Regions from separate parts of the Heyndrickxia acidicola genome, predicted to be linked through region 2. Evidence: riboswitches for the same ligand, from Rfam matches in the RefSeq annotation. Region 2 holds a riboswitch; the other holds the start of a gene.
What was found. A riboswitch is a leader RNA that binds a small molecule or an ion and turns the genes downstream of it on or off. The one in region 2 is predicted to bind cobalamin.

Region 1: it holds a riboswitch for cobalamin, as region 2 does, so the genes downstream of both, A5N88_RS06210 (acyl-CoA thioesterase) here and A5N88_RS09180 (DUF4430 domain-containing protein) in region 2, are expected to answer to the same signal.

Annotation. Positions count from the first base shown of each region.
Region 1 covers NZ_KV440953.1:1,325,300-1,340,073, reverse strand. The annotation lists gene A5N88_RS06265 (ammonium transporter) at 1-912, shown strand, start outside; gene A5N88_RS06260 (CD3324 family protein) at 1,234-1,500, shown strand; partial or broken gene A5N88_RS06255 (FusB/FusC family EF-G-binding protein) at 1,841-2,499, shown strand; gene A5N88_RS06250 (hypothetical protein) at 2,639-2,884, opposite strand; gene A5N88_RS06245 (Hsp20/alpha crystallin family protein) at 3,030-3,512, shown strand; gene A5N88_RS06240 (hypothetical protein) at 3,878-4,300, shown strand; gene A5N88_RS06235 (hypothetical protein) at 4,598-4,828, shown strand; gene A5N88_RS06230 (hypothetical protein) at 4,889-5,170, shown strand; gene A5N88_RS06225 (hypothetical protein) at 5,199-5,435, shown strand; gene A5N88_RS06220 (GNAT family N-acetyltransferase) at 5,803-6,315, shown strand; gene A5N88_RS06215 (5-methyltetrahydropteroyltriglutamate--homocysteine S-methyltransferase) at 6,519-7,622, opposite strand; gene A5N88_RS26080 (hypothetical protein) at 7,615-7,746, shown strand; SAM riboswitch class I at 7,899-8,002, opposite strand; cobalamin riboswitch at 8,129-8,318, shown strand; gene A5N88_RS06210 (acyl-CoA thioesterase) at 8,507-8,980, shown strand; gene A5N88_RS06200 (RraA family protein) at 9,825-10,442, opposite strand; gene A5N88_RS06195 (YbaK/EbsC family protein) at 10,872-11,381, shown strand; gene A5N88_RS24765 (hypothetical protein) at 11,465-11,617, opposite strand; gene A5N88_RS06190 (LOG family protein) at 11,725-12,969, opposite strand; gene A5N88_RS06185 (assimilatory sulfite reductase (NADPH) flavoprotein subunit) at 13,248-14,774, shown strand, end outside.
Region 2 covers NZ_KV440953.1:1,963,330-1,978,103, reverse strand. The annotation lists gene A5N88_RS09245 (Rrf2 family transcriptional regulator) at 5-418, shown strand; gene A5N88_RS24800 (hypothetical protein) at 641-808, shown strand; gene A5N88_RS09235 (IDEAL domain-containing protein) at 851-1,192, shown strand; gene A5N88_RS09230 (NAD(P)H-dependent oxidoreductase) at 1,314-1,982, shown strand; gene A5N88_RS09225 (hypothetical protein) at 2,135-2,335, opposite strand; gene A5N88_RS09220 (hypothetical protein) at 2,930-3,421, shown strand; gene A5N88_RS09215 (GNAT family N-acetyltransferase) at 3,548-3,982, shown strand; gene hxlR (transcriptional activator HxlR) at 4,147-4,515, opposite strand; gene hxlA (3-hexulose-6-phosphate synthase) at 4,735-5,364, shown strand; partial or broken gene hxlB (6-phospho-3-hexuloisomerase) at 5,364-5,857, shown strand; gene A5N88_RS09195 (3-ketoacyl-ACP reductase) at 6,053-6,769, shown strand; gene A5N88_RS09185 (GNAT family N-acetyltransferase) at 7,774-8,226, shown strand; cobalamin riboswitch at 8,293-8,483, shown strand; gene A5N88_RS09180 (DUF4430 domain-containing protein) at 8,689-10,542, shown strand; gene srtD (class D sortase, LPxTATN-specific) at 10,539-11,162, shown strand; gene A5N88_RS09170 (DUF4430 domain-containing protein) at 11,175-11,945, shown strand; gene A5N88_RS09165 (energy-coupling factor transporter transmembrane component T) at 11,942-12,865, shown strand; gene A5N88_RS09160 (ABC transporter ATP-binding protein) at 12,802-14,457, shown strand; gene A5N88_RS09155 (ECF transporter S component) at 14,433-14,774, shown strand, end outside.

The DNA of each region.
Region 1 (14,774 bases), 640 kb from region 2:
TACCCAGTTACAGGTCATTGGATTTGGAACCAAAGCGGCTGGCTTGCGAAATTGGGTATGAAGGATTTTGCCGGTTCTGCTGCCATTCACGCAGTAGGTGGATTTGCAGCCTTTTCAATGGCAAAATACCTTGGCCCGAGAAAAGGGAGGTTTAATTCAGACGGGAGCACTAATGTCTTTGCCCCGAGCAATATTCCACTAGCTTCGGCTGGAGCCTTTATTTTGTGGTTCGGCTGGTTTGCTTTTAATGCTGGAAGTACGTTGGACGCTTCGAACAATGCCCTTGCTTCCATCGCTTTGAATACAATGCTTGCAGGTGCAAGTGGAGGAACAGCAGCATTGTTCCTGACTATTAAAAAATTTGGGAAAGCAGATCCTAGTATGACCATTAACGGCGTGTTGGCCGGATTGGTAGCCATTACAGCAGGCTGCGCATATGTATCTCAGTGGAGTGCCATTTTAATTGGAATAATCAGCGGTGTTATTGTTATTTTTGCTACGTTATTGGTTGACTTCTTAAAGGTAGACGATCCAGTTGGTGCGGTGGCTGTTCATGGGTTCAATGGAGTCTTTGGAACGATTGCAGTAGGATTGTTCGACCATTCCCAAGGCTTTTTGACTACTGGAAATGCTTCATTGCTTGGAGTTCAGGTTTTAGGAGCAGCTGTGGTAATGGTTTGGGGACTTATGGGCGGAACGCTTATGGCCAAAATATGTGAAAAAACAGTCGGTCTCCGGGTTAGCAGCCATGAGGAAGAGGAAGGATTGGATATGTCCTATCATGGAATACCTGCTTATAATGAACTCGAGCGTTTTACAGACTTGCCGACAAGCCTTTATAATTTTGAAGAAACAACAGGTATTACGATTGCATCGCCTGTAGAAAAAGGGATCTCAAGAGAGATCGTGTAAACTATACGTTGGAAAAAGCCGCGAATTCTTACGCGGCTTTTATTGTTCCATTTAAAATACGTAAGAGTGGAATGTAGATTTTTAGCTTGAAAAGCATGGCGTTTTTCCAGGGTTCCATTATAATGAAGAGTGAAAAACAAAAGTGAGGGGGCAGACAAATGGCAAGTCAATTTTTATTGCCGAACTCTTCAGCTACTCATGCAAAGCCTGGTTTTGAAACGGCGATCCCTTGCATGGGGCATAACATTCAGTAATATTTCGCCAATTTAATAGTAGGCTTTGCACCTTATTATTTATTAAATAATTAAGGGGCTGGCAAAAATGAAATATGTAAAAGCAACTTCTGTTTTACCTGAGTCGCTTATTTCTGAAATACAAAAATATGTTCAGGGAGAAACCATTTATATTCCAAAGCAGTCGACCTCACGCGAAAAATGGGGGAGCAAGTCAGGAACAAGAAGATTTTTAAAATCCCGGAACGCCACAATTAAAAACGCTTATTCAGATGGAACAGCATTAACTGAATTGGCAGACAAATACTGCCTTTCTGTTGAAACCATCAAAAAGATTGTCTATTCAAAGCACTGAATTTTCAGTGCTTTTTTATAATGTTTGGAAGGTATAAAAATTTTTTAACAAATAGGCAATGCTTAAGCACAATGTTGATTGGAGCTGTGAGGCACAAGACTTTCGCGGAAAGAGAATACCTGCAAGGGAAATTAACCCGCAAGATTAACAGAGCCATTAAATAAATGAATTGGATTTAACTGATTCTTTATATAAGCTAGTCTGGTTGCTGGTTAAGGAAAAACAGCGTAAATAAAAGAAATGAAAAATCTAAGTGGAAAGTTTGTTTAGAATTGTTTTTTACCTATTTTTTTACATATACAAGATGTAAACTACTAGTGGATGGATAGGAGGAATGAATATGAATCCATTTATGAGAACTGATCAATTTAACTTCATAAAATCACAAGCGCAAATTTTAGTGAAAAGTCATGCCAGTGTAAATGACAAGAAAGTTATTCATGCATTAAAGACATTGGCAGCAGATAAAATTTACGAACTATTTTCTATTAGGTTAAATGAAGATCAAAAACGATTGCTCGAACGAATAATGGAAGTGGAGGATGGTGTTAAGTGCAAAAAGTATTTAGAGGCTGTGAAGGAGTATGTGATCCCTTTTTAAAAAGTCTCCGAGCAAACGGTTAAGAAGCTGTTTCCAAAGGCTAAGAAGTTAAAGCTGCCTTCCTTTATGGAGAACCTGGACTATAAGGAAATTTCTTATCTGGGTTGGGAAGACAAGGGCTCAAGTAAAAAGTACTTGATTGCTCTTTACCAAAATGATTTCGTTGGACTGCATGGTACATTTACACCTTCTCAAAAAAAGGGATATGTACCATTTGCAGCCGCCATGCAGAAGTAGGCTTGTTTATGTCGGAAACAAAAGGGGCAGTTCTAGGGACATTCACAAAGCGAGGTAACTATATTTGCAGAGATAGTCTGAAATGTAATGAAAATATGATCTCGCTTCAGAAGCTGGAGGAATTTATTAAACTTCTGAAAGGATTAAAGGAATCGAGCTAAGCCGATTCCTTTTTATTTAAAGATTAAAAGGTAAAGTAAAAAACAAATGATTTCATAGAAAACATAATTACTGATAATTTGCAATGCACAATTACATAGTAATATTAAAAAAACCAACTATAACTAGCGACGGCTTTCGTTAAATCAAATTCAACGGCGTTGATTCAAAAGTTGATGGACAATCAATTTGGTCTTTATCATCTACCATACTTCTTGTACCGATAAATTTTGAATCATCTCCGAAATTTTGGCCGTATCCTTGATTTTTTTTATCCGAATTGTGCCAATCTGCTAACAGATTTTGGCCGATATTTACTGCAGACGCATTTTCAAAGGAATTAATTTTTAAAACAAAAATATTAATATTAACAGACGGTGACGCCAATTACATCCTCCTCCTTTTCCTAACATATATATGATGATGATGAGATATGTATGTAATATAACGTTTTCACTTTAAGGCTTTTCCTATATTTACAGCATGTAAATCCTGCCGCTGCCACCCTTTTCAATATACATGGAGGTTTAAAATGGATATAGAAAAACTAAAACAATGGATGGAGTTTGCGCAAAGAGTTCAGGGAAGCGGAGATTTTTGGAATTCTATTTTTGATCAGGATCAAACAAATTCCTTTATGAATACAAATTCCGGGCCTGCTCCGAGTCAGCCAATTGTCCAAACTCCGGTTTCACCGCAGCAGGAATTGCCGCTAGTAGACGTTTATATAAATGAAAAAAGTCTTTTTCTAATTGCTTCTATGCCAGGTGTTGCAAAGGAGGATATGAAGGTTTCTTTCAATCATCAAAGTGTCACCATAAGAGGAATTGTCAAACCTTTATTTCACCACGCAACACCACTTGTAACGGAAAGAAAATACGGCCCTTTTGAAAGGACTATTAAGATTCCAGCTCCAGTTGAAAATGCTAATAGTGCGGCAAAATACCTTAATGGGCTTTTAATTATCACATTTACACGAATTGAACACTGTGATGAACAAATTATTATTGAATAGTAGGCTATATTTGTATAAAAGCTATTTCGAATCTATAGAACCTGTGTTACAAAATAAGATGAGCATTTTAATTTTATCCACAATGATAACCAATCCCTTTTGTAATCTTTCACTCCATAATAATATCCATTTCCTTTAGCGGTGGGACATGCTATACATAATAACAATCATTTTTAAGCTGCTCCATCAAAAAATATGGCTTTGTTGGGGACTCTGTTGTTTTTAGCTCCAGGAAAGAAAGGAAACAAAAAAGCATGATATTTTGCTTTTTGTTCCCTTCTTTCCTGGAAAATGGGAAAAAAAACGAGCAGTTATCAATATAGAAATTTAACAGAGCCAAAAATATAAAGATAGCGGTGAATTTTATGTCTTTAAAAGGGGTATTCAATTATTTTTTAAAAAATGATTCAACAATAAAGCAATTAAAAAGAAAAATTAGTGAGCTGGAGAAAATAATTGAAAAAAATAAGTCTGTACAAAATGATGCAATTCCGAATAATGAAAAACCTCTCACTCCTGAAGGTAATATCCAACCGCCTATTGTGGTTGAAAAGCTTAACGTCGAACGGCTTGTCATTGATAAGGTGGAGCTTAATAACAATTTTGGGCAGCTAGGAATTAAGGAATTGAAAGGAAGGCTAAATATAGGAGCAACTTATGGTGAAGGGGGAATAATGGATTTTTTGAATAAAGAAAATAAAGAACTGAAAAGGAACAATACCGTGAATTCAGGCTTTAAAACAGAGAAAAAAAACGTTGAACCTAAAATTAACATTAACAGCAGATAACGATGTGCCATTTAAATATCATGTATCTGAAAATATTTTTTAAAAAGGTAATTGAGGCCGTAAGAAGCCTTACTTGAAGGGGCCGTAAGATTTAAAGTAAAGTAAACAAAATGCTCCGCATTAATAATTTATAATCCAACACATATAGTTTATTGAGAAAAATAAATTTAAAAAAGGCTTTGTTAAAGATCTATTTTATAGTTTATTTGTATGAAACAGTCGACAATCAGTCCTTTTAACTTAGTCTTAAAGAAATAATTTTAAAACGAACAAACCTGAAAAGAAAGGGAAGCAGTTATGAAACCTGTTCCAATTAATATTCATTTAGGTGATTTAAAGCTTAATAGTGCGGATCATTCAAGTGCAATTTCAATAGGAACAACAATCCAGATTGGCAGAAATGTAACAGCCAGAAAAAACCAAGCATTTGGTCAGCAGCTAGCGGATAATACAATTCAAGTTAATCCGTATGCTAAAACGATAGATAACGATTTATCTGATTTTTTTTCGGTAAAAAAAACGAATTAGCCATTAAAAATTTCTTCATTTAAAGCATCTAAAATGCAAAATTATTTCATAAAGGAGGAAATGGATGAAAACAGAATTGCATTTCACAATTTTTTAGGAGAGATGTGTATGTTTTTTTCGCCCGTAACGATTAATTTGCAGTCTATAAAAATAAATTCTCTTGACCATTCGGCAGTATTCAATATGGGAACAAGTCAACACTTGGACTTGTTTGTATCTTATAAGAGAAACCAAGGCATTGGGGAACAAAATGGTGATTTTTCTCCAATTTTTAATCCCGCTTCTTCTGTGTTAGATTCTGATGTAAGTGATAGTGCTAGTATTAAAAATAGTTTAATTTAACAAAAAATTTTTTGTAGGAGTGAAGATGATGGTGCAATTTACCCCTATGGTTTTAAATGTTTTTGCATTTAAGGTTAATTCAGTTGATAATGGAGCGGTCATTAATGCGGGTTCACTTCAATATATAGACCAATTTCTTTCATATAAACGGAATCAGGCATTCGGAGAACTTAATGGCGATTTATCTCCGGTCAGCCTTCCGATCTCTCCGATTATGGATCCTGATGTAAGTGATAATCCGTCAATTAAAAACAGTTTAGTCTAAGATAGATTATAGTTCTCAAGCAAATTGGCCATTCTTAAGATTTATTTTTTTATTGTTTTCCATTTCTTCTATACGAAGATTCGCTATTTATAATAGGCTCTTTAAATTAGTTGAAAGCTGCTCGTTTTTTTGCTTCTTTTCTTTACTATAACCTTTCTGCTGAGGTAAAAGGCGTGAGAAAAAAGAGTTTCACTTGAATAAGAAAAAACAACAAAGTCAGTAACTATACTTTTGTGTTTAGAGGATTTTGATTGTTTTTTAGCGAATGTATTTGTGTTTCACTATTGCTTACAAAGTCATAAAAAAAATACGGGTTTAAAAAGGCAATGGAAATGCAAATTGCTTTTGTTTCTTGAGGGGTGTGTAGATGATTATTAGAAAGGCAGTATTAGCCGACGCTGCGGGTATAGCCCGGGTGCATGTAGATAGCTGGAAAACGACCTACCAAAAAATTGTTCCTCAAGATTATCTTGATAGCCTTAAGTATGAAACCAGGGAAGAAATGTGGTTGAATGCTATTCCAAATGGAGGAATATTTGTGGCTGAACAAGAGAGTGGCAGAATTGTGGGCTTTGCATCCGGAGGGAAGGAAAGGAGTAAAAAATATCATCCAGAGTATGAGGGTGAATTATATGCTATTTATCTTTTAAAAGAATGTCAAAGACAAGGCCTTGGCAAGCTACTGGTAAAGGCAGTTATAGAGCATTTGCATCAGAATCATATTAAAAGCATGATAGTTATGGTGTTAGAAGGCAATCCTTCGAAGAATTTTTATGAGTCTCTCGGAGCAAAGAAGATAGACTTGGAAGTGGTGGACATTGGAGGGGAAAAACTTAATGAATTGGTTTTAGCCTGGGAGGATATAAGGCCATTTCTTTAATAGATTTTTTTTGGATCCACTTTTCTTCTATTAGTATATGCAAAATAGCTCCCCTCATAATAGGGGGCTATTTTGTTTGAAGAAGGAAAAAAATTTTAATCACTAACGTATAGAACTAATGTAGTTTCTGTCCAGCTCCAGTACCTATCGGTAGCAGAAATCCGCACGCCGAAGAGCAAGGAGCTTGCGCTTTTCTACATTATTCACCCCCAAATCTCTTTGGAAATCTCAACAATAAATTTGAGTTTGTTCCATTGTTGTTCTTCTGTTAACTTATTGCCATGGTGGGTAGAAGCAAATCCACATTGGGGGCTAAGGCAAAGGCGCTCTAATGGGATATATTGTGCTGCCTCTCTTACTCTTGCTTTAATCGTCTCTTTATCTTCCAACTTACCTGTTTTGGAGGTAACGAGTCCCAGAATGACCCGGGCATTGTTTTTTGCTGCGTATTCCAAAGGCTTAAAGTCTCCTGAACGATGATCGTCGTATTCTAGAAAAAATCCGTCTACGTTTTCATGTGCCAGTAAAGTAGGGGCAATCATTGAATAGCTTCCCTCAAAGGCCCATGTTGAGCGGTAGTTTCCACGGCATAAATGGGTTGTAACCACCAAATCATCCGGTTTTCCCTCAAGGACCCCATTGATCACGCGCAATGCTAAATCAATAAGCTGATCTCTCGTATATTCACCGTCTTTAAATTGGAACTCTGGATCGCAAAGCCTGGCAATATAAACATCATCGAATTGTAAATAACGGACGCCAGCTTCATAGAACGTTTTTAAAACGTCCCGATAACACTCGACAATGTCTCTTGCAAATTCTTCGATATCTGGATAAATTGTTTTATTTCGTATGGCAATGTTAAATAACTGGTTTGGACTTGGAATGGTTTGTTTAGCAACCGCACGTCCACCTACTATTTCATTAAAATCTTTGAAATCCTGAATAAATGGATGCTCCTTGTTAAAAGAAATTTTATCAATATTCCTGACGTGATAGCGATCTGTTTCTTCACCCGCAAATTGATAACCTTGGTCAGGCACATACCCTTCGATTCCATTCAGGTGCTCAAGGAAATCGAGGTGCCACCATGTTCGGCGGTACTCACCGTCTGTAACAAGCTCTAATCCAATTTCAATTTGCCTTTCAACAATACGTTTAATTTCACGGTTTTCTATTTCACGTAATTGAGCTGAAGTTATCGTTCCGTTTTTATATTCTTTTCTGGCTTGATGAATGGATTCGGGTCGTAGTAAGCTTCCTACATGGTCAGCGCGAAAGGGGGCCTTTGTCAAAGTAATGGACATACTCATTCCTTCTTTCATTATTTTTAATAAGCTTTTATATCTGTTAGAGATCAATGTTGAATTTAGAACGATGCTGATTGGAGAGAGGGTGGGTGACTGCAGCGGAAAGCAACAGGCAAGATGAGCAAAGCCAAGCTTTTTAAACTTGATTTTCACTTTTATCCAATGGGTGCTTAGCTCTAACCGTTGTAAAGTTCTAATCATAATTGGGTCAAATTAAATAAAAAACCTCTTCTGTCCGTCGACAAGAAGAGGTTGATTGAATAAATGCTGCTCTTCTTATCTTCAAGCTTAACGCTTCTGGAATTAGCACAGTACTTCAGAAAAAGTCTGCTGCTGAGGTATCAAAGGGCCAGTCCCTCCACCTCTCTGGATAAGAAATGAAAATTATGAAGTTTTAATAATATTCAGTCTACAATTCAATAGTGAGAATGTCAAGAACAAAGTAAAGATTAAAATTATTAGCGGAGCACATTTTATAGTACAATAGAATTGACGATAAGTCATTTAACTGCATACTTTATGGTTTCTTAATAGGATATTAAGAATGAAAAGGGAATCCGGTGAAAGTCCGGAGCGGTCCCGCCACTGTAAGAGGGAGGTTCTTTCAAGCTGTGCCACTGTTTCTATGGAACGGGAAGGTGTAAAGAACCGATGAAATCAAGCCAGGAGACCTGCCATAAAGGAGCACACAGAATTCCTACGGGAGATAGGAGAGTGTTGCAAATGATATGGCCGAGGAATAAAAAAGCCAGTACACGGCGCGTACATAATTTTCGTGAGCAATGGGCTGCCCTTTATGAATCAGGCTTTGATTAAAGCAACTGAAGTGGAAAAATTTTCATAAAGCCGCATTTAAAGATGAACCATAGGAGGGTCAGCTCATGACAAAAGCTTATTCTACAGAACAATCAAGAACTCATCAAACAAAATTGGTGCTGCCGCCGGATACGAACCATCTTCAAACAATATTTGGAGGAAAGGTTCTGTCTTATATTGATGAAATTGCCGCAGTTGCTGCTATGAAACATTGTAATCAGGCAGTCGTTACAGCCTCTATTGATTCAGTAGACTTCATTTCTTCAGCTGCAGTTGGAGATGCACTTAGCCTGGAGGCATTCGTTGCTTCAACAGGGCGTACTTCGATGGAAGTTTATGTTCGGGTTTATTCTACCAATCTACTGGTCGGAAAAAAAACACTGACAACCGAATCATTTTTAACAATGGTTGCAGTAGATAAGGATGGAAGACCCGCCCCTGTTCCCGGGGTAATACCCCAATCAACGGAAGAAAAAAGATTATTTGAGACGGCACCTGCACGCAAGGAACATCGAAAAAATCGTGCGTTAATCCGTTAGTCAATAGGAGCAGTTATTGAATGCTTACACATAAAAATGAGGGTGACTCAAAAGGTGGTTATAAGCGGCCTTTTGAGTCACCTCTTTCTATTTTTGGACAGAGATAAGAAAAGGGGGGAAACACTTGGTGCGAATAATAGCATGGCGTCTTTGTTAAAAATTTATTTGAGCAGAAAAGAACAGGCAGGTCGTAGAAGAGGCAGGACGAATAGCGCTGAGCATATCTAGTAATACCCAATGATCATTTGGATTCAACGTTGATTAGAGTGAAGGCAAATGACTCGTGCAAGTTAAGCAAATTATAAGAGGATAGCCCATAAGCATGCAACAATATGGTTCCAGTCCCACACACGGAAAGAGAGTATTCGAAATGAAAATCAACTGGCAGGATGATCTGAACGTTGACCATATCTATGTACAATCCTAATTTGGATTTAATTCAAAGGTTGATTGGAGAGGAAGGTGCGAGACTCCTGCGGGATCAGTAGGCCATAGGGAGACCCCGCAAGAGCTTGCGACGAGGAGGCTCCCGGCCGCCCGCGGAAAGCGAGCGCCTGCAGCGGAAATCAACCCAGCAGGATGATCAGAACACTGTCTATATCTATTTAAAATCCCAATTTTGATTTAACTTAAAGGTTGATTGAAGTAAAAGAAGTGCTTGCAGTGCAAATCAACCTGCATAAAAAAATTTGCTGTCTCCAAGGTCACTTGATATCTTTGAACCATTTGGGACAGCCTCATTTTCTGCGTAATGAAGAGGATTGATGCTGGAAGATTTATCTTAAATATTCTAAATAAGGACGTATAATCGAATTATAACCATTCTTCTGGCTATCCTTTCTGCCTAGTTAGAAGTCATGTCATCTAAATATTTTTTGATCGCTTCCACATTACCAGCTACATTTTTTTCTCTAATTTCATCCTTTTTTAACTTATCAACTGCTTTTTCCAAGATTGCTTGTGCTTCTGATTGGGGGATTACGACAACTCCATCTGCATCACCCACAATAATATCGCCTGGATTCACGGCAGTTCCGCCACAGGAAATAGGAATATTGATTTCCCCTGTACCAGCTTTTCCGCTGGCTGCTACAGATGTTCCTCGTGAGAAAACGGGAAAGTTTAATTTTTTAACTCCTTTTATATCACGAATGACTCCATCTACAACAATGGCGCTAATGCCCAGTGTTTGGGCCATTCCTACAATGAAGTCCCCGGCAATGGCTCTATAGAGATCTCCTTTTGCATCGATTACGAGGACATCGCCAGACTTTGCCTCTCTTATTGCTTTTAAAACAGCTAAATTGTCGCCGACCGGAATCTTTACATTAAAGGCTCTGCCGGCGAATCGGTAGTCCTCCTCCAAGGGTTTAATAGCAGGATTCATATTATTTAATCCATTCATAACATCTGAAATACAGGTTGTAGGGATTTTTAAAAATTCTTTCACAATCGATTCCATTAGCCGGTCTCCTTTTTATAAGTTCTTTTAGGTAAAGTATATATCCAATTTGTATTTTTTGAAATTTAAAAAAATTTATTGTTTAGCATAAGATAGAATTATCGATTTTAGTGTACTGGAGAGGATTTGGCAATGCAGCATTCCATTTAGGATAATTTATATATCTATTACCATATCTCAGGCAGGAAGGTGATTGAGAAACACAGTTGCCTCGTCCATTAACTGTAATTCGAAAATTATAAAAGGGAAACCACAATCTTTTGCATGCAGGTTTATTGAAAAGTTCAAATAGTTTGTCTAATATTGAAGTGAATAAATTGAAATATTCAGCAATATCGAAAGCGATACCAAGGAGTATTAACTGATTACTTAGTGTATTTATGTCGAAAATAAAGAGAATAAATATATTTTTTAGAGAGGTGTTTAAAAATGTCATTGGAAAGTGTCAGGGTTCATTTTAAACAATGGAACAGAGAAAACGATATCATGGAGTTTAATCGTTCAAGCGCAACGGTGGAACTGGCAGCGGAAGCAATAGGGACTGCTCCTGGCAGAATAGCAAAGACCCTTTCTTTTAGGGGGGAAGAGGATGCCGCGATATTAATAGTGGCAGCAGGTGATGCCAAAATTGATAACAAAAAGTTTAAGGAAACCTTTGGATTCAAAGCGCGCATGCTGACTCCGGAAGAAGTTCTCAAGCAAACAGGACATGCAATTGGTGGAGTATGCCCTTTTGGTTTAAAGAACGATTTGAAAGTATTTCTTGATGTGTCGCTGAAAGGGTATACGACCGTTTTTCCTGCATGCGGAAGCCCTAATTCTGCTATTGAGCTGACCATCGATGAACTGGAGCATTATTCCTCAGCAAGCGGCTGGGTGGATGCCTGCAAGGGATGGGAAGAAGCAGATGCAAAAGATGAAGGTGCCCTTGCTCTATAATAATTTAAACGTATCGCTCTTTGCCCTGGAGCAATACGATATAGTTAAAAAGAGCAGCTCAAAAATGAACTGCTCTCCTGATGTTATTCTGGTGTTTTAAGTGACGGTTCATTTAAGGACAAGTCCGTATAGGATTCAAGAGCCTGCCTCAATCGCCTAAGCTGTTCCTGGTCGACAGAAGTATCCCAAATACTATATTGGACTTTGTTTGGCCATTCCGTGTTCTCATCTATCAAAATGCTGCACCTCCGTTCTTATGAAATTAAGCATTAGCGCTCAGGGTTTACTCCTATTTTTCTTGAAGAACGGATAAATATGCATTCATTTTTTAGAATTAAGAAGCTCAGGATTTTAAGGTTAATTGATTTTTTTGATACAGGCTCTCGACAAAACACCTCGTTTTTTCAAAAGCTTCTTCCGGGCTTTCTACAACCTCGGCGATATAAGCTTCATCTGGAAGCTGATCATCTACACCGGGAATTTTAATGCGGTCTCCGTAGGCATTAATTGCTCCATGTTTCCGCATTTGTTCAATGCAATCGAAAAAGGGTTTCCAATACTCTGAATGGACAAATATGGCTTTGGTTCGATGTCTTCGAAGGTGGTTGGTTTGAAGCTTAGAAAGAGTTTCGAAAACCTCCCAGACGGTGCCAAAACCACCAGGCCAGAACAAAATGACATGTGAATAATTTATTAAAACACTTTCTCGAATGGAAAAATTATTCATTCTGAGACGCTGATTCGAAAAGACCGAATAGGTATTCTTTAAATTAAAAAAATCATCGACACCAAATTGACAATCAATTCCAATCACATGGGCATGATGACTTCGGGCACCTTCTGCTGCAGCCCTCATAATACCTGGGCCGCCGCCAGTGCAAAGGGGAACATAACAGCCGCCAAGTGAGTCTTCCTGGTCATTGGCCGAATAACGTCCCCACAGCTCACCAAATCGAAAGGCTGAATCCCAGAATACGGAACCATGTTCAGCGATTTCCTTTTGCCTTTTCATTCTAAGTTTATTTTTTGCCATTTTTTCCTTTAATAAATCCTTGCAAAAAGTATCCTCTTCTTTGTTTAGCTCTACCAGGAGCTTCTCAGATTCGAGGCTTAAGGCTTTTATTCTTTCCTCGGTGAGTTCCTTGCTGTTAATGGTGCCTGATCCCATCAAGGTCACGACTCCGAATTTGGCTTCATAGCTGAAGAGGAGCTCGGCAGCATAGATGTCTGCAATGCTGTCCTCTGTACCCAGGGAACGGTCATTGGGAATAAAGCAGACCTGCGTACCGATCACGCGAAAAGCGGCCATACAAGTGTCGTTTGAAGAAATGTCCTTCCAGGTGACAATGAAGCCATCCTCCTCTACACTCGAGGTATGGACCTGGCCATTTTCACCCAGGCTGCTAATGGAAAGGTTATATGTATTGGTTTTAGAGGGAAGATGGGGATTAAAGGTAATGGGTTCTTCAAAAGTAATTTTTGCCTTATTTCCGTCTGTCTTTTCAATCCTCCATCCTGTTCCTGAAGCCGACCATGTATGGGTAGATGGCTCATAGAATAGGCTTCCAATTAATTCAACCTGTTTCATCTTTTTCACCTCATTAATCGTAGAATCACTTTAACTTGCTCAGCTCTTAGTTTTGCTTAAAGATATTGGTATATACATATTCTTTATGGCTTTTAAATAATTGAGTAAGGGGTCAACTGTGTGCATCATAAGCATCTACTTATGATTATGATAATTAATACCTACTTGACTCATAAGGTTAGTAGTTCTATGATTAGAATTAATTTTTACTAAAAAACGAATAGTAAGAATTTTTGATCAAGAAGTTATCGTGTATTTTCTTTGTGAGGTGGATATTGTTGCAACTTCAAGTATTGAACAGCCCATTTAATGAGGAGCAGGCAGAGCTCCTTAACCGTGTTCTGCCAACCTTAACTGAAACACAGAAAATATGGCTGAGCGGCTATCTTGCTGCATCACAGCCGGGATTCCAAACTGAAGGATCTTCGATTCAACTCGCGGAAGTCCCTGCTCAAAACAGGGACCAGTCTTTTTCGAAAGAGATTACGATCCTGTTTGGATCTCAAACAGGCAATGCTAAAAGCTTAGCCGTTAAGGCAGGGAAAATTTTAGAAGAAAAAGGATTTAAAGCAATCGTTTCAGTAATGAGTGATTTCAAACCAAACAACCTAAAGAAGATAGAAAATTTATTAGTAGTCGTCAGTACTCAGGGAGAAGGAGATCCGCCGGATAATGCCATTGCCTTCCATGAATTTCTTAATAGCAGAAGAGCACCAAAACTGGAAGGGCTCCGTTTTTCTGTATTAGCCTTAGGAGATACCTCTTATGAACAGTACTGCCAGGTAGGCAAGGAATTCGATTTGCGGCTTGAAGAGCTTGGAGGGGCTCGTCTTTATTCTAGAGTGGATTGTGATCTGGACTTTGATGAGCCTGCTGCAGAATGGCTTGATGGAGTATTAGATGCGCTAAGTCAGGGCCAGAGAGAACAGTCAGGACAAGAGCCAGCCTCTACAGTTAGTCAGGAGGTGGAGTCCATCTTTTCAAGATCGAATCCGTTTCGTGCTGAAGTGCTCGAAAACCTTTGTTTAAATGGACGCGGCTCCAACAAAGAAACTCGTCATCTTGAGCTTTCCCTTGAAGGATCAGGGATAACGTTTTTACCTGGTGATAGTCTTGGGATTTATCCCGAAAACGATCCTGCTTTAGTTGATTTGCTGATTCAGGAAATGAAATGGGATCCGGAAGAGATTGTGACGATTAATAAAAAAGGAGAAGTGAGCACTCTCAAAGAAGCTCTCACTGCACATTTTGAAATAACAGTTTTAACAAAGCCGCTTTTAAAATCTGCGGCTGAACTGACTGTCAATGAGGAACTGAAAAAACTCATTGCGGAAGATGAAGGAAAATTAAGATCCTATCTTGGCGGCCGTGACCTTTTAGATTTAATTCGTGACTATGGTCCATGGAGCGGGACAGCCCAAGATTTTATTTCCATCCTGCGTAAGATGCCTGCGAGATTATACTCCATTGCAAGCAGTTTGAAAGCTTATCCTGACGAAGTGCATTTGACTATCGGCTCTGTCCGCTATGATTCACTTGGAAGGAAGCGAAACGGGGTTTGTTCAATTTTGTGTGCAGAACGCTTGAAACCTGGAGATACATTGCCTGTATACATACAGCATAATGATCAATTTAAATTGGCGGAGGATCCGAGTACTCCGGTTATTATGGTAGGTCCTGGTACCGGCATTGCGCCTTTTCGAGCCTTTATGCAGGAGCGCGAGGAAACTGGAGCGGATGGCAAGTCATGGCTGTTCTTTGGTGACCAGCATTTCAGGACTGATTTTTTATACCAAACGGAATGG
Region 2 (14,774 bases):
AACATTGAATAGTGAATTTACAATAGCCGTTCATATTCTTGTTTATTTATCTTATTTGCCAGATCATATGGCAAGCAGTAAAACAATAGCAAGGAATGTTTCTACAAATGCTGCGAGAATCCGTAAGATTATGAGTATTTTACGACATAATGGTTATATAAAAACGAAAGAAGGAATTGGCGGTGGATATATTCTTAATTGTGACCCAGATGAGGTTACTCTTGCAGAAATCTATCTCAGCGTTTCGATAGGTACCCTCAAACCTAATTGGTGTTCAGGAGATCCTGAACAAACATGTCCTCTTTCGTCGAATATTCAGCATGTAATGGATGGTATCTTTAATGAAACAGAAACTTATTTATGCAGATATCTTGAAAAAATAACCGTCAGCAGTGTTTTGAAAAGGCTTTTCTCGTAAACTTTATTGCTATTTGACGCAATAAATTGATTAATAATCCAAGATTAGTATTAAAGCTTGTGTATATCTTATATAAAGATGCAACCAAGACAGATAACATACGGAATAATACTTAAAGCAACAATCTATGCGAAAACAGCCTTTGAAAAAATTAAATCTTGTTTTTATTTAATAAATGTAATTTTTTTTTGTTACAGTCAGTCTTTTATAAAGGCTGTGTTAATGCTCAAATTATTATTAATCAACAGTCAGGGAGACCAGGTAGTAACCAATGTATTTGAAAAAGCCAGTGCTGATAGAAGCACAAGGCACGATACTCCTACGGGAAAAGTGAGCGCCTCTAGCGGAAATCAACAAGCGAGCATAACAAAGCAAAAAAAAATTGAATAATGAATTCTTTTATACATCTTTTATTTGGAGGTAATCCATTAAATGGAAAACAATGAAACGTTAAAATTAAAAATAGGTGACTGGGTTAAAGGAAGGTCCGTGGAAGGAGAGCTTTTTCAAGGATATATTGAAAAATTAGATTTTTTCCAGGGACACGCAAAAGTAAAAGTGACAGAATGTGATAATAAAACAACGATAGGAAAATCTATTAATGTTTTAGATCACTGGATAAAAAAAATACCCGCAGCAAAGGACAAGACCTTGGAACAGCTCCTTCCTCTAATAGATCTTGCACTAAAAACAAACGATGAAGAATGGTTTATGGAATTGTCTAACTGCTATAATACTCAATTAAACCAATTAGATTTTAATCGCACCAAGTAGTTATTTTGCCTGTCCAGCGATATTTGAAAGAAATGAACAATTTATTATTGGAGCAGTTGAATGCAGAAAGATTTGAAGCAAATTAATTTGAACTAATATGTATTTAAAGGAGATATAAATAATGAAAGATACACTGATAAAACAACAGGTTTTAGATGCATTTCACTTTAGACACGCAACAAAAAAATTTGACCCAGCCAGGAAAATAACGGATGAGGATTTCGAATATATTTTAGAGGCTGGAAGGCTGTCACCCAGCTCTGTTGGATTTGAACCGTGGAAATTCTTAGTCGTTCAAAACAAGGAGTTAAGGGGAAAATTAAAAGAAGTTTCATGGGGAGCGCAAGGCCAGCTGCCAACAGCAAGCCATTTTGTTATTATTTTGGCCCAAAAGAATGCGAGGTATGATTCTCCAGATGTGATTGATCACTTGAAAAATGTAAAAAAGATGCCCGATGAAGTGATTCAAAAAATTTCCGGAAGATACAGAAGTTTTCAAGAGGTGGATATGAAATTATTTGAGAGCAGCCGTGCAATGTTTGACTGGTCTTCCAAACAAACTTACATTGCGCTTGCGAATATGATGACGGCTGCTGCTTTAATCGGAATTGACTCCTGTCCGATAGAAGGATTTGATTATGATGCTGTCAATCGGATTCTTGCTGAGAATGGCCTTCTTGAGGATGGAAAGCTGGAAGCTTCGGTAATGGCAGCCTTTGGCTATAGAGGTGAGGAACCGCACAGAGAAAAAACAAGAAAAGAACTAAAACAAGTGGTACAGTGGGTATAAATTCTTCCTTCTGAGAACGCTGAAAAAGGATGGTTTCGTTAACAGGAATCATCTTTTTTGTTTGTTTAAGTCTCTTTCAATAGACTTTGTTTCTAATTGATTAAGAATAATTAACATAACGGGTTGACCTCAGTCATTCCTTTTTAAGAATATTAGAAAATATTATCTTTATGAACATTTTTTTGTTGCTGCATGAGAAGTACATCTAATTTTGCTTCAATTCGATATAGGACTTCAAGGTATTTTTCAGTTTTTTCGTTTTCATTATAAAGAACGTTATGAGAGCATTTTTGTCCGGAATGCTGGTTTTCAAGCAGGGTTTCCTGAAATTGCCTCAATTGCTTTAAATCCATGTTATCCTCACTCCTAATATGATTATAATTTATCCATATATCTTCTATTTAGTCTCTTGGCTAGCATAGCGCTCAATGTTATTATCTTTTTAATGTGAAACTAAAATAAAGGTATGTTCTTTTTTAAGAACATACCTTTATTTTACCTGTTTTAAAATGAAAATCAAACTTATTTATGGAAATTTGAATAATTAAAGTACATAAAATTGTAATATAAGTATTTTTATTTTGTTAATCCATTAGTCTCTTTTCGTATACTTTGTTGCTATTTAGAGCTTAAGAAAAAGATAAAATATCATCATGCAAAGACAGTTCTAAATGAAATAATTGTTTGAGAGGCTGCTTGTGCACAAATGGAAAAGGGCATTGTTTGGAAGAGGTTTTGTAGATGCTTTTGTATATTTTATTGTTTAAAAGCCAATATGAAGATAAGTAAAGGTGTTATGTGGAATAAAAAAGGAAATCGGTTTATTAATATCATCTATTTTGAAAGAGACAAATACAAGTGTTGTTCTTTTGCTTTGAATTCACTTTATTAGCGTAATTAATAAATCTAGTGTTCTAAATTTAACTAATTAGAGGGGGGATGAAGCAATGAAAAAATCAGTCATTTTTTTCGCTGTGGGTATAGGTGTTCTTGTTCTTTTTGTTTTCTTATTTATATATATAAAACTTAATCAGCCTTTGGTCGATGGAACTGTTGGTACTTCCTATGATAAGCATGCGGTAGTAATTGAAATCGGCAATAAAGGTTTTATAGATATAAAAATTACTAGTGTTCTTGTTAATCATAATGAGAGCCCTAAAAAATTGAAAGTGCAAGTGAGCAATATATTAAAGGGTTTAATTATTGCTGATTCCTTTAAGGGTGACGCACAGAATTACGGACTTAAGAAGATAACATCTGTAACAATACAGCCTAACACTTCGCCTCAGCAGCTATTAGAAAAGAAAAATATGGGCACAGCTACCAATAAAGATAAAAGTTACGGATTATCTATTATCTACAATAAGTCGATAGAAACTGTAAGAATCAACTATCGCTATTTAGGTTTCTCATTTGTGAAAACCGTGTCGGTTAATTGATTAAGTGAAAGCTTTGTGAATCTATGCCTTTTTAACTATTACATAACAAATAGATTTTAAAATATATGATTTTTGCGCAATTATAGGGTATATGAATTGACCTAGAAAAAAACGAAAGGAATCAAAATGGATATGATACGCGAAGCAGAAGCAGCGGATAAACAACAAATTTACAATTTATATAAAATGCTGGTACCGAACAGTAAGAAGATGAATGTTCTTGAAGAACAAATTGATTTTATTAGAAGGGACCCCAAAAATTTCTTATTTGTTTACGATGAAAATGGAGAAATTTTTGGGACACTTACACTTAATATATGTTTGCAGGCTTTGCACGGATTAAGACCTTATGGAGTAGTCGAAAACATTATTGTGCATGAGAATCATCGAAATAAGAAAATTGGTCACAAACTTTTACGATATGTTGAGAAATATTGCAAATCAATAGATTGCCACAGGATTATGCTATTGAGTAATTCGATGCGTCTCCAAGCACATCAGTTCTTTGAGAGAGAAGGATATAACGGTTCGGTTAGCAAGGGATTTAAAAAATATTTATAAGAGGTTTTTGTGTAATAGGACAAGCAGTGCATTTAGCGAAAGAGCTTTTTAGCCTTAGAACGCTATGATTTCAGCTTCATAAAAAAGGGAACCTTTTAATTACTGAGGGTTCCCTATCTATTTCCTTGAATAATCTCAATCATATAGAGGATTATAAAAGTATTTTATTTAATATTTTCTTTCTTGATAAGGATTTCCTGATTATCTAATAGTTCCATGTAGTTTTTTCCCCATTCATACATGGAGTCCAGAATGGGCATCAGGCTTTCTCCCTGTACGGTCAGGGAATACTCCACCTTGGGGGGAACAACCGGGTAAACCTCACGATGGACAATAAGATCTTCTTCGAGTTCCCGAAGCTGATTAACAAGCATTCTTTGCGTAATGCCAGGCATAAGAGCTTTTAACTCACCAAATCGTTTGGTTCCTTCTTTCCCAAGATGCCAGAGGATGAGCATTTTCCACTTACCCCCAATGACGGCAAGAGTCAATTCTTTTTCACAATTAAACATTTTGTCCTCAAAACGGCCCATTATCATATCACCTCAACCTTTATTATACATAATAGTATACTTTTTGACACTATGTAAGAAAAATGTGCGTACTTTCAAAATATAATAGAACGAGTATAATAATCAGTGTTAAATCAGGTATACAATAAATTGGATACTCATTTTATCTGTAAGGGCCTATTTTAAATGCTTTTATGGAGATATTATTTCTGTACACATATACAACAAGGAGGCATTGTAATGGAATTACAATTAGCATTAGATTTAGTTAACATCCCAGAAGCCATTGAGGTTGTCAAAGAAGTTGAGGAACATATTGATATCGTTGAAATCGGGACTCCGGTTGTTATAAATGAAGGCTTAAAAGCAGTAAGTGATTTAAAGAAAGCATTCCCTAATTTAAAAATTTTAGCCGACTTGAAAATTATGGATGCTGCTGGATATGAAGTAATGAAAGCTTCTGAAGCAGGTGCAGATATTGTGACTATTCTTGCCGTTGCAGAGGACATGTCGATTAAAGGTGCAGTGGAAGAAGCAAAAAAACAAGGGAAAAAAGTGCTTGTTGATATGATTGCTGTGAAGGACATTAAAACTCGTGCAAAAGAGCTTGACGAATTTGGAGTCGATTATATTTGTGTGCACACTGGGTACGATTTACAAGCAGTAGGCAAAAACTCATTCGAAGATTTAAAAGCGATTAAAAGTGTCGTTAAAAATGCAAAAACAGCTGTTGCTGGAGGTATCAAGCTGGACACTCTTCATGAAGTGGTGGAAGTGCAGCCGGATTTAATCATCGTAGGCGGAGGTATTACAGCTCAGGACGATAAAAAAGCTGCAGCCGCTGCAATGCAAAAAATGATTAAAGGATAATGGGCAAGCTGAGCCGGGCGAAAAATCAGATTTCAGATCAAGCGGCCGAACATCTGGTTAATGGCATATTAGAATCCCAAAAAGTTTTTACGGTTGGAGCAGGCAGATCTGGATTAATGGGGAAATCGTTTATTATGAGACTCATGCATATGGGGCTTGATGCTTACGCCGTCGGTGAAACGGTAACTAGTACTTTTGAAAAGGATGATATTCTGTTCCGGCTCTGGAGAAACTAAAAGCTTGATTACGATGGCAGAAAGAGCCAAAGCTATTGGAGGAAAAGTGGCTGTTGTGACGATAAATTCTGAATCCTCATTGGGGAAGCTTGCTGATTTTACAGTTAAGCTGCCTGGTGCTCCGAAGGATAAAAAGGATGATGATAAAAGAACCATTCAGCCAATGGGTTCTTTGTTTGAGCAAACCATGTTATTGTTTTATGATGCAGTCATTTTACGCTAATACAATGTATGGAAAACATGCTAATCTTGAGTAACAATAAGGTTAAGAATGAGAAGGCTCTTTTCGTAAACTTTGCTGCTATTTGACAAATAAATGAGGAAATAAAAGATTTTGTATTATAAACTGGGAAGATGATTACGAAAGGATGCTATGAATAAGTACAGCATAGGATTTTTCAATTGTACGGAAATTCGCTAGAGATTCAAAAAAACAACCAAGGAGGAAAAAAATGCAAACATTAAAAGGCAAGACCGCCTTGATTACCGGCGGAGGAAGAGGTATTGGCAGGGCAGCTGCTATCGCTCTGGCAAAAGAAGGTGTCAATCTTGGTTTAATTGGCCGCAGCCTATCCAATCTCGAGAAGGTTGCCGAGGAAGTGAAAGAGTATGACATCCAGTTCTCTGCAGCTGCAGCGGATGTTGCTGATCTGGAGTCTGTCAACAAGGCTGTAGAGCATGTTACGAGTGATCTTGGTGAAATTGATATTCTGATAAACAATGCAGGGATCGCCAAATTCGGAGGCTTTCTAGAGCTGGATCCTGAAGAATGGGAAAATATTATACGCGTAAACCTAATGGGCGTATACAATGTTACAAGAGCTGTTCTTCCAGGCATGATTGAAAAAAAAACAGGGGATATAATCAATGTATCCTCTACAGCGGGACAAAAAGGAGCACCAGTTACAAGTGCTTACAGTGCTTCTAAATTTGGAGTTCTTGGCCTAACAGAGTCCCTTATGTTGGAGGTAAGAAAACATAACATTCGAGTATCAGCTTTAACTCCAAGCACTGTTGCAACAGATCTTGCTATTGAAACCAATTTAACGGACGGGAACCCTGAAAAGGTTATGCAGCCGGAAGATTTGGCTGAGTTCATGGTAGCACAGCTTAAACTTCATCCGCGCATTGTTATAAAATCAGCTGGACTTTGGTCTACAAACCCGTAATTTGTATTTTTGCACTACGGGATAACAAGCTGTTGGGAACTACCTGCTGCCATATTTTTTTCTTTTTTTGGCTCTGTTAAAACTCCACGGGAGGTTTAACAGAGGCTTTTTTTGAATTAATAATGTGTAAATGGATTAAACTTTGGGTCTCTTAGAATCATGACATTTATACAAATGCCAATTCGGTCACTCATCTTGCAATCTATAAGGAAATGAAACAGAAATACGATCGACGTATTAGCGTTTTCTAGGAAAATGGAACCCAATAATCAATGCTGATGGGCTGATCGAAGTGGACTGTCCTATGAGAGGGTTTGTATGTTTGAATTACCGGATGTGGATAAGTGGGAATCAATAAAGATTTGTGGAAGGAAGTTAATAAGAGGTATTTCCATTGCAAATAGGTGTTTTTGGGGATAAGAGCCTTCATGAAATGTCTATTGGGCTAAGAAAAAGATACAAAAAAGGGCAAGCAGGGAAAAACACTTCCTGGGAAATAATTCTCTTATCTCATGTATTAAAAGGCACATTTCTATGCAGGGAATCACACAAATGCGCCTCCATAAAGGTTATTATTACGCTAAAAAGGGTGCTGGCATATTTCTTAAGAAGGAAGCGCAGGCTGAATTTCGACTATTTACAAGACAATGGGTGTACTTTTTGTCGGGAGGTTGAGTGTATGAATAATGTTCTTTCCCTCTTGTCCTTCATAAACCAAATTGCCCCATCTGTGTAGATCCTCTTTTGTCCATCTGAAATTGTATGATATTCATAGGTTTGAGCCTTTTTAGGGAAAAAGCCTCGGATATCTTGATGCTTTAATGCAGGAAACTGCAGATGAGCGGCGGATAGGAAGTAGACATATATTTTCATTTCAATATAAAACACCTTCCAAGCCATTAGTATTTTTTTAAGCCCGTATTTAGATAAGAAGCTATATGTGCATAGAAGTAATATTTTGGTATAATTAGGTAAATGTTATCAAGGAGAGAGTGGGGAGAGGGATGCATCAGACAGCTGTTAGGGAAGCAGAAGAAAGGGATATTCCGGAGTTATGTTACTTAATGAGAAAATACATAGTCGATTTTTATAAAAGGGATACACCGAAAGATAGTGATTTAAGAGCGCACATTGAATTACTTTTAATTAGTCCTGAATTAGGTCTTCAGCTAGTGGCAGAAGTGAATCACCAAATTGTCGGTTTTGCTACACTTTATTTTACTTTTAGTACGTTGAGTCTAAAAAGAACAGCCATATTGAATGATTTGTTTGTTTCCTCGGAATTTCGCGGCCTTAAACTAGGAGAACACTTGTTTAAAGAATGTGCAAAATTTGTCCGAGAGAATGACCTGGCTGGTATGACCTGGGAAACCGCTGAGGATAATAAGATCGCCCAAAGCCTTTATGAAAAGCTTGGTGGAAAGCGCTCTGAATGGCTACACTATGAATTGTCATAGGATTCAACTATTTTCCAGCAATTTATTGACATGATGTAAATGTAATAGTTATGATGATAGTGAGATTACTATATGAAAAAGATAGGTTGATAGCCGCGAACAATGCTGCTGTCATGAAAAGGGAAGACCGGTTTTAATCCGGCGCGGTCCCGCCACTGTATTTGGGAGCTTTCTAAAAATACCACTGTCCACGGATGGGAAGGAATTGGAAAGTGTTGATCATAAGCCAGGAGACCTGCCTATTCTTTACACCAAATGACCTACGCGGATAGGGCGGTGTTGGAACAGGGGCTTTCCATCTTGGCTCTGCCTGCTGCAACACGCACATCTCTGAATAGGAGGTGTTTTTTTTATGGGATTGGTCTATAAAAAGCTGAATCCTGTGTTCCAGATGGTACGGGAAGATGTAATCAACAGGCAGGTTTATAGTAACGTTGCGATTGAATTAAAGGGGGAAAAAAAATGAAAAGCGGAAAATTTATGAGAAAAGCAGCAATTGTAGTGTTCATTGCCATGCTTTTTATGGTTCAGGCTGTACCAGGTCTATCCTATCATGTCTCTGCTGCTTCTTTAACAAATGGAGCCATGATTTCTGTACTTGATAAGGATGGGAAATCAGTGATTCCTTTAACAGCGGTAGAGCTGAAAAAGAATGAAACGGCTTACGATGTGTTGAAAGAGGTTACAAGTCAGCATCATATGAAATTGGACGCTACCTATTATCAAAAATACAACGGATACCTTGTTAATCAAATTGGAGAGGCGTCACCAAAGGGTCAGGACTATTGGAGCTTTTTTATTAACGGATCTGATTCTCAGGTTGGATTATCAAGTTATAAAGTAAAAACAGGTGATGATCTTCTAATAAAGATCGTCAGCTATCCTGAGAAAAAAAATTCTGTGATCGTTTCGGCAAAAGATAAAAAAGGCAGTGAGGTTATTCCCAGCACAAAGCTATCGATTGTAGATGGGGCAAATGCCTATGATGCCTTGAAACAGGCAGCAGACCTAAATAAAAAAACTCTCACTGCACCGATTGATTCTAAATACTTTGCTTTTGTCCAAAATATTGGTGATATCAAGCTTGATAAAAATGATTATTGGAATATGTCCTTGAACGGTAAATCGATGGAAGTGGGGTTATCCTCTTATACGCTAAAAAACGGGGATCATCTGGATGTGAATGTAACAAATCCAGCTGGAACCTCCGAAAGCAGCCAAAACAATACTAACGGTACCACTGACAACGGAACAACTGGGAAAGGGACGGTCCCGGCTGCTGGCTTTTCCAATAGCGAGGTCAGCACCCTTATTAAGTCCTCTGCCCAGTATTTAGAAAGGCAGGGTACAGAAGACGAATTTGCGATAATGGCTTTAACAAAAGCAGGTGCCAAAATTCCGTCTTCATACTTGCAGAGTGTGCTAAAGACGCTAAAAGAAAACAACGGTTCATTCCGAAATGTTACGGATTATGAGAGAATGGCAATAGGGATAACGGCGGCAGGGAAAAATGCTGCTAATTTTAATGGCTACAATCTTATTGGAAAAGTATATTCTAATAACCGTATGACTAACCAGGGGATTAATGGAGTTGTTTTTGCCCTTTTAGCATATGACAGCGGCAATTATAAGCTTCCTGAAAACGCAGAATGGAGCAGGCAGAAGCTCGTTCAGTATTTGGTCAGTCATCAGCTCAAGGATGGGGGCTGGGCATTGTTTGGCAGCTCTCCAAGTACAGATATTACGGCCATGGCTCTCTCGTCACTTGCCCCGTACAAATCACAGGGAAATGTAAAGAATACTATACAAAAAGCCGTTCATTGGCTATCAGTGACACAGGATAAGCAAGGGGGATACAATAGTTCAGATAATGGAGGAGATTCAAGTGAGACAACAGCCCAAGTGATTATTGGATTAGCTTCCGTTCAGATCTCTCCAGGCAGCAAGGAGTTTACAAAACCAGGAGGGAATTTGCTTAAGCATTTGGCAGCCTTTAATCAAAAAGATGGCGGTTATTCACACCTTTTATCTGACAAAGCTTCTGATCAAATTTCTACTACTCAGGCTTTGTTAGCATTAACAGCCTATCAAAGCTATCTTACAGGTAAAGGGTCTGTTTACCAGTTTCATCCTTCTTCTGCCACAAGTGCCAATGAAGCAGCGGGCAATGCAGTAAGCCACTCTGCTTCAAGGCAGGGAGGAAAGCTTCCAAATACAGCAGCAAATGATGAAAACTGGCTGTTTGCGGGTATAATTCTTATCCTGGCAGCCGCAATCATTTATGTGATTGTACGCAGAAGAGAATCGATGAAATGATGAAAAGAGCAGCCGTTGCCTTATTCGCAGCAGGTGTCCTTTGTATAGGTTATAGTGTTTTAAATAGTATGGAGAGTCGGCATGAGCAAATGTCGGCTCTTTCTCAGGCTAAAAGGATGATTCAAAATGCACATTTAGAAAAAATGGATCCTGGAATTAAAGTAAAAAAGACTGCAGAAAGCAAAGAGGTGCCAAAAACGAACGGGAAGAATGGTTCTGAAAAAGAATCGATATTGGGAATACTTCGAATTCCAAGATTACATAAGGAGCTTCCTATTATAGAAGGCACTAGCGAAGCTATGTTGAGAAAAGGTGTTGGGCATTTCACAGGATCCGGGCTGCCGGGACAACATAACCAAATAGTGTTCTCAGGACATCGGGACACAGTTTTTCGCCATGTTGGAGAACTAAAAAAAGGTGACGAGCTGATTGCAGATTTACAATCCGGCACCTTTGTGTATGTCATTAATCATATGAAGGTTGTAAAGGCAGATGACCGTACCGTGATCCACTCTACTGCACCAAAGGAAGAGCTGATCCTCACTACCTGTTATCCTTTTTATTATATTGGGGACGCTCCAGATCGATATATCATATATGCATATCCAAAAATGAATTAGGAGGCGAACATCTTGCGTCAGTTTCGACTTTTTTGCATCACGTTGTTTACGCTAATGGCCCTGATGGTTTTTACTGGATGCCAAAAGGACCCGGTAACACCTCAAGCCAGTCAAACAGAAAATGTTCATGAAACAAATTCAAATTCAAAAACAAAAGAAAAGCAGGAGGCGAACCAAAACAGGAATTCGGAAACAGCCCAAAAAGATAAAACTGTTCTGAATCAAAACGGCGATCAAAATCAAAAGGCTTCAGAAATGGAAAACAGTCAAAATGCCAGTGAGAGTGATGCCAATAATAGCTCTGCAAAGCCTCAAAACAGCCAGGGGAATAGCAATAAGAAGTCATCATCCCTCAATAACGAAAAATCAAGTAACTCTGAACCTCAAACAAAATTTTCAGTAAACCAGAACACAAGTACAACACCAAAAACAAATGAGGCAGACAAGTACGATGCCTCTATAATTGTGAAGGGAGATTCAAAAACAGGAACAATTCTTACTGTTTCACAAGCTGATTTTAAGAAAGGGGATACCGTCCTTACAATGACGTTAAACCTTCTAAAACAAAAAGGGATTCAGTACAGTGTAAGAGGTTCCGGTGCAACGGCCTATGTTGAGGGAATTGATAATCTCTATGAGTTCGATGATGGCCCTACCAGCGGATGGAATATATATGTCAATGGAAAGCTGCTGTCAGAGAGCGCAGGTGCAATGAAGCTTTCAAAAGGTGATCACATTGTGTGGAGTTATACGGCTGATTATCAAAAGGATGGCCAGGGATGAATCGTGGAATTCGATCCTTTCATCCTTTCGTTTCGTTGATTTACTATATTTTTGCTGCGATTTTGCTGACAGTTGATAAGCATCCTGTTTTTCTTCTGGCTGGAGCTCTTGTTTTAATTGCGCTTCATTATGCTCTCGATAAGGGCAAAACACTAGCCGGATTCGGAAAACTAATGGTATTTATGGCGGTTGTTTTTCTTGTAATAAATCCATTAGTCAATCACAGAGGGACGCATATCCTGTTTTATTTTCATGGAAATCCTATAATGCTTGAATCCGTTATGGAGGGAATTATTTATTCTTTATCCATTTTTTCTTTGCTGCTTTTATTTGGCACATATAATCACGTGGTTACAGCTGAAAAATTTTTATTTCTTTTTTCGAAATGGCTGCCTCAATGGGCGTTGTTAGTCATGCTTTGTCTGAGATTTGTACCGCTTTTAAAAAGAAGATTGAATGAAATAGAACTGGTTCAGCGGGGAAAGGGCTTAAGCATTCATAATGGAACCATCAGAGAGCGTTCGCGAAGCGGCCTGTTGTTCGTTCAAATTTTGTTGACATGGTCTTTGGAAGAAGCGATACAAACAGCAGACTCGATGGCTGCACGAGGCTATGGAATCCAAAAACGCTCAAAATATTCTCCATACAAAATGCATAAAAAAGATTGGGCTGCACTTGTTTATTTATTGGGTCTTGGTGGATTAAGTTTATTCGGCTGCTGGCTTGGAGATGGGGTTTTGTCCATTTATCCGATTCTGGAGCCTGTTCTTTTGGAAGGCAGAGAATGGTTTTATCTTGTGGTACTTGTATTATATATCGGATTTCCATTGCTATTGGAAGGAAAGGAGGCATACTTATGGCATTGCTCACAGCAAGAAATCTCACGTTCCAATATCCTGACCAAGAAGAAAAAGCATTGAATGGGCTTACATTTAATATGAATAAAGGGGAATTTACTGTTTTGTGCGGCCCTTCCGGCAGCGGAAAGTCAACTCTCCTTCGTTTGCTGAAAAGAGGGGTTGCGCCGCATGGCATTCAAACAGGGGAGCTTTTATTTAAGGAGCAGCCATTTTCCAATGCAGATGATTTAGAAATGGCCAGCAAAATCGGAATGGTGTTTCAGGATCCCGAAAATCAGATTGTCATGGATAATGTAATGGACGAACTGGTTTTTGGAATGGAGAATGTAGGATTCGAAACGGAAGATATGCGGAAACGCGTAGCAGAAATGGTTCATTTTTTTGGTCTCGAGGATATTATTGATAAAAAAACATTCGAGCTTTCAGGAGGCCAAAAGCAGCTTTTAAATTTAGCTTCCGTTTTATTGCTGGAGCCAGAACTTCTGCTCCTTGATGAACCAACTGCCCAGCTTGATCCCATAGCCGCCAAAGAGTTTATTGGAATTCTTCATCGAATGAATGAAGAACTGGGCATAACGGTAATTATTGCGGAGCACCGATTAGAAGAATTGTTTGCTGCTGCCGATCGGGCCCTCTACCTGGAAAACGGAAATTTGGTACTGGATGGGACTCCGAGGGAAATTCTCTTTGAAGCAGGAAAAAATAAACAGGGAAAAATGTATCCTTATATTCCTGGGACGTCCATTCTTTATTTAGAGCAATCTCCTAAAATTTCACAGGAAGTCATGCCTTTAACGGTTAAAGAAGGAAGGCAGTGGGCGGAAACGCTGAATGTACAGATGTCTGGCGAGAGTTATTCACATCGGATGAAAAGTTCAGTAAAAACAGTCCTTATGGAAGGGAAAAACGTAGATTTTCAATATGATAAGCATGACAAGAAAATTCTTGACCAGCTCTCTTTAACAGTGGGAGAGGGTGAGTGGCTTTCTCTCGTGGGTGCTAACGGAACGGGTAAATCGACTCTTTTAAAAATCATGGCAGGCTTAGTAAAGCCTCAGCGCGGCTCCATTAAATTTAATGGAAAAAAGCTGAAGGGACAAATTTCAGACATTGGATATTTGCCGCAGAATCCCAAGCTGTTTTTTTTGGCGGATACAGTCGAGCAGGAATTAAGGCAGATTAATCAGCTGCATGGTTCAGATCCGGCAGAAGTAGAAAAGCTATTGAAAGCATTCCAGCTTGAAGGGGTAAAAAAACGCCATCCCTATGATTTAAGCGGCGGTGAAATTCAAAAGGCTGCACTTGCGGGAGTGCTGCTGGCCAAGCCTTCAATTCTTCTAATTGATGAGCCTACAAAAGGGCTGGATCCAGAAGCAAGGGAGCATTTTGGCAAGCTGCTTGCCAGTCTGCAATCCAATGGGATGACGATTGTAATGGTCACCCATGATATAGAATTTGCCGCAAAGCATTCTACACGGTGTGCAATGATGTTCAAGGGGACGATTACGGTATCAGCCCCGCCGGAACGTTTTTTTAAAGGAAATGCATTTTATACAACTGTTGTAAACAGGGTGACACGTGGATTGGCAGTGCCTGAGGTCATTACTGCAGAGGAGGCCCGCCGATTATGGCACGTTCAAGGCTTTCATTAATTCTGATATCCTTTTTATTGCTTTGCATTCTGGCGGGAACAGCTCTCTTTAATGAACAGCATTTTGCAGCTGTCGGTATTGTATTCATGGCAGCAAGCTTTATTCCTTTAATGATTCGCTTTGAAAAAAGAAAAGTTGCAGGCAGAGAGCTCGTTCTTTTGGCTGTCCTCGCTTCTGTTGCTGCTGTTAGCCGAATCCCCTTTGCTCCCATTCCGAATGTACAGCCCACTACCTTTGTTATTATAGTGTCTGCGCTTGCACTTGGGCCTGAAAGCGGCTTTGTGATTGGCGCTTTGGCAGCAATTGTTTCAAACTTA